One region of the Orbus sasakiae genome, then DNA from elsewhere that is predicted to be linked to it. Evidence: riboswitches for the same ligand, from Rfam matches in the RefSeq annotation. Region 1 holds a riboswitch; the other holds the start of a gene.
What was found. Region 1 has a riboswitch for thiamine pyrophosphate ahead of thiB (thiamine ABC transporter substrate binding subunit). Riboswitches for the same ligand answer to the same signal wherever they lie in the genome.
Positions count from the first base shown of each region.

Region 2: it holds a riboswitch for thiamine pyrophosphate, as region 1 does, so the genes downstream of both, thiM (hydroxyethylthiazole kinase) here and thiB (thiamine ABC transporter substrate binding subunit) in region 1, are expected to answer to the same signal.

Region 1 covers NZ_BAABHY010000001.1:1,084,831-1,087,041, reverse strand. Annotated here, with positions in the region: gene argS (arginine--tRNA ligase) at 1-1,010, opposite strand, end outside; TPP riboswitch at 1,127-1,254, shown strand; gene thiB (thiamine ABC transporter substrate binding subunit) at 1,322-2,211, shown strand, end outside.
Region 2 covers NZ_BAABHY010000006.1:169,312-171,522, forward strand. Annotated here, with positions in the region: gene gutQ (arabinose-5-phosphate isomerase GutQ) at 1-609, opposite strand, end outside; TPP riboswitch at 810-919, shown strand; gene thiM (hydroxyethylthiazole kinase) at 959-1,762, shown strand; gene thiE (thiamine phosphate synthase) at 1,759-2,211, shown strand, end outside.

The DNA.
Region 1 (2,211 bases):
TAATATAAAATACGATCTGCATGTAATTGTTCATAGCGATATTTTACACTTGCAATATCGGTTGTTGCATATAAGTAGCCACCGTCGCGTTTTTGAATAATCACGCCCATTGGTTCGCCTTCTTTATTTTTATATTCATCTAAAAAGACCACTAAAGCACCATCACTTTCAACGGCAATCCCTTTTGCTTTTAGATCGGCAACAATTTGTGGCAACATCGCATTATAAATGCTTTCACCCATGGTATCTTCAAGTGACAATGTCACATTTAAGCGTTTGTATGTTGCAATATTTTGCGACATCGTGATATCAACAAGTTTACGCCACATGGTGCGGCAATATTCATCACCACCTTGTAATTTAACCACATAACCACGGGCCTTTTCAGCAAAAATCGCATCGTCATCATAATGCTGTTTAGCTGCACGGTAGAACGCTTCTAAATCAGCAAGCGCCATGTCATTGGCATTTTCATTTTGCATCTTTTCAAGATAGGCGATTAACATGCCAAATTGAGTTCCCCAATCCCCGACATGGTTAGCACGAATAACATGGTGACCTAAAAATTCTAATACACGTACACTCGCATCACCAATAATAGTTGAACGCAAGTGACCAACATGCATCTCTTTTGCTACGTTAGGAGCCGAATAATCAATTACCACATTTTGTATTTGGGTTGCTAAGGTTAAATTAAGTTTTTCATGTTGCAAGGCGAGCTCATTTTGAGTTGCAAGCCATTGTGCTTTTAGAAAAAGATTAATAAAACCAGGGCCTGCAATTTCAACTTTCTCAATATAATCATCAAGCGTTAAGTGCTGTATAACATTTTCAGCTAACTGACGTGGGTTCAATCCCATTTTTTTGGCAGCCGCCATAATACCGTTAGCTTGGTAATCACCAAACTGGACTTTAGCGGATTGTTTGACTAATGCATCACAATCCTCTGGAGCACCAACGGCTAACATAGCTTGTTTAATTTTGTCTGCTAATAAAATTTGAATATTCACTGAATTTACCTAAAACATTGCTAAAATATTGGCGCATATCATACCTGTAAAGCGCAAGATTGTCATTCTTACAATGTAATTAGGTTTACTTTGTTTTATTATCAGCTAGAATAAATCTGTTCTCAACGGGGAGCATACAGGCGATCGCCTAAGCTGAGAGTTGCTGTTTATCAAGATCATAAAAGCATGACCCGTCGAACCTGAACCGGCTAATACCGGCGGAGGGATTGAGTATGTCTAAGGGGGATCATCACCATCTTTATTGACTCAAACCTTTTGCCCATATTGAAATTTCTTAATCTGGAGGCAAAATGTTTCGTTTTATTTCTGTGCTTATATCATTACTTTTTATCATCACCACAGCGAAAGCAAATGATAAACCGACATTAACGGTTTACAGTTACAGCTCGTTTGGTCCAGCCAAAACACTCAAAGCTGATTTTGAAGCTCAATGTTATTGTGTGGTCAATATTATCAGTATCGGTGATGGCGTCACTATTTTGAATCGACTTCGCTTAGAAGGAAGTCGCACTAAAGCAGATGTTATCATTGGACTTGATACTAACCTAACCAGTACCGCAAAACAGGCTAATTTGGTGCAACCACATCATATAGCAAAACCTCAAAATTTAGCGGTTGATTGGTGGGACAATGATTTTGTTCCTTATGACTATGGTTATTTTGCGTTTATTTATGATAAAGAAAAGATAGCCAATCCTCCAAAAAGTTTTGAACAACTGATTAATAATCAAAACGGTTGGAAAATTGTGTATCAAGATCCTCGAACAAGTACACCGGGATTAGGGTTATTACTCTGGATGAATTATGTTTATGGAACACAGACGCCTCAAGCTTGGCAGCAACTTGCCCAACATACGTTAACTGTAACAAAAGGATGGGGCGAATCTTACGGGCTATTTTTAAAAGGTGAGGCTGATTTTGTTTTAAGCTACAGTACTTCGCCTGTTTACCATATTATTAATGATAATGAACATCGTTACCAAGCGGCTATTTTTGACGAGGGTCATTATAACCAAGTTGAAGTGGCTGCAATCACCAAATATACAAAACAATATGACTTAGCTAACCAGTTTATGGCCTTTTTATTAACACCAAAAACACAAGCAGTGTTTGTTGATAAAAATATTATGTATCCAGCGATAAATATTGAATTACCTGCGGCATATCACGAGATTAACAC
Region 2 (2,211 bases), on a different contig from region 1:
AACATGATTAAGCAATTTTGCCCCTAAGCTACCTGCTGGATGCGAACGCGCAAAATCTTCCTCTTTAAACTCTTTGATACGCATCAAAGCAATGGCTAAGGCATCACCCATTAATAATGTATTTGTTGAGCTTGATGTTGGTGCCAACCCCATTGGGCATGCTTCTTTTTCAATACTAATATCCAATAGTGCATCTGCGGATTTAGCTAAAGGAGACGTTAATCCACCAGTAATGGCAATCACGGGGACTTTCATCTCTTTGAGTATGGGTAATATCAAGTTAAACTCTTTTGCACGACCAGAATAGGAGATGAGTATGACAATATCATTTTCTGTCACCATCCCTAAGTCGCCGTGCAATGCCTCTGATGGGTGCATAAAAAATGCAGGTGTCCCTGTGCTTGCTAATGATGCGGCAATTTTTTTACCAATATGGCCGGATTTCCCAATGCCTGACACAACCACTTTGCCTTTAATCGACAATATTAATTCACATGCTTTAACAAAATCATCACCAAGACGTGTTGGTAACTTTTGAGCCTCATATAGTTCGAGTTCGAGAAGTTCGCGACCATATTGCAGCAGTTTATTGCGATTTGTTGAGTTCATTCTTTTAACCTTACTGTAAAATCTTATTTTTAATATTTGATATAAATATCAACCAATCATTAGTCAGTAACGCTCGGTAGTGTATCAAGTAATCATCAGTAATTATAGAAAATATTTTAGTGTTATGATTATTAACAATAATGTATTTTCATCCTCCCTCGTAAGATAAGTTGATCATCTGACATTAACGGGTCATAATAGTATTTGACTCGGGGTGTCACGCGTTTGTTTTTTACGCAATGTGGCTGAGACTTTACCCGTAGAACCTGATCTGGCTCATACCAGCGTAGGGAAGTCATAGCTCACCTTGATTGGCTATTCTTCTCTACACATATAAAGAGGAGGAAGCATGCCAACGATTATTCCATTTAAGACTATTGATGCTATTTATTATCTGCAACAGCTGCAAAATCACAAACCGCTAGTGCATTGTATTACCAATGATGTAGTACAAAATTTTACGGCTAATGTTTTATTAGCAATCGGCGCGGTACCTGCAATGGTGGTTGCTAAAGAGGAAGTCAGCGATTTTGTTGAGGTATCCGATAGTTTATTAATTAACATTGGTACCATCACTGCACCGTCAGCCAAAAGTATGCTACTGGCGGTTCGTTCTGCAATGCAATCGCAAACCCCTTGGGTACTTGATCCTGTTGCCGTGAGTAGCGCATTACCCTATCGAACAGATATTACGCAACAGTTGTTAACATTTAAACCGTCTGTGATTCGTGGAAATGCATCTGAAATTTTAGTTTTAGCCAACCAAAAATCATTATCAAAAGGCCCTGATAGTCAAGATAGTACTCAATCTGCACTGTGTGCAGCCAGACAATTAGCGATCGAATATCAAACTATTGTTGCTGTCACGGGGCAGATTGATTATATCACTGATGGTAAGCGGGTTTATTCGATTAGCGGTGGAGATGTTGCATTAACACGCGTGACAGGTGCAGGTTGTTCATTATCAGCCCTTGTTGCTGCATTTGTTACTAATGTTAATGATAAATTCAGTGCCACTGCCGCCGCGTGTTTAGTGATGAAAAGGGCCGCAGAATTGGCAAATAAAAGCCAAGGTATGGGGTCATTTGCGGTTTCTCTACTTGATCAAATCTCATTGATTAAGCTCGCTCTTGCTAGGGGGGAAAGCGCATGAAAAAACAGTTAAATTTATCACTTTATTTGGTGCTGGATCCAACGTTATGTGGTGGCATTGAGGGATTAGTTAATACCACAAAAATTGCGGTAGGTAATGGTGTGACGGCAGTGCAACTTCGTGCTGAACAGATGTTCCATCGTAGAGATTGGTATTTGGCTGCTTTAGCATTGAAGCAACTATTAATGAACACGCCTGTGCCACTAATCATTAATGATCAAATTGATATTGCTTTAGCCGTTGATGCGGATGGGGTCCATGTTGGGCAAAATGATTTACCAGTGCATGTTGTTCGTCGGTTGATTGGACCTGACAAGATGATCGGACTATCAGTATCGAATCAACAACAACTTAGCGATGTTGTATGGCCTGACATTAACTATTTAGGCATTGGCCCTGTTTTCCCTACTACCTCAAAAAAAGATGCTGCACCCGCATTAGGACTTGCG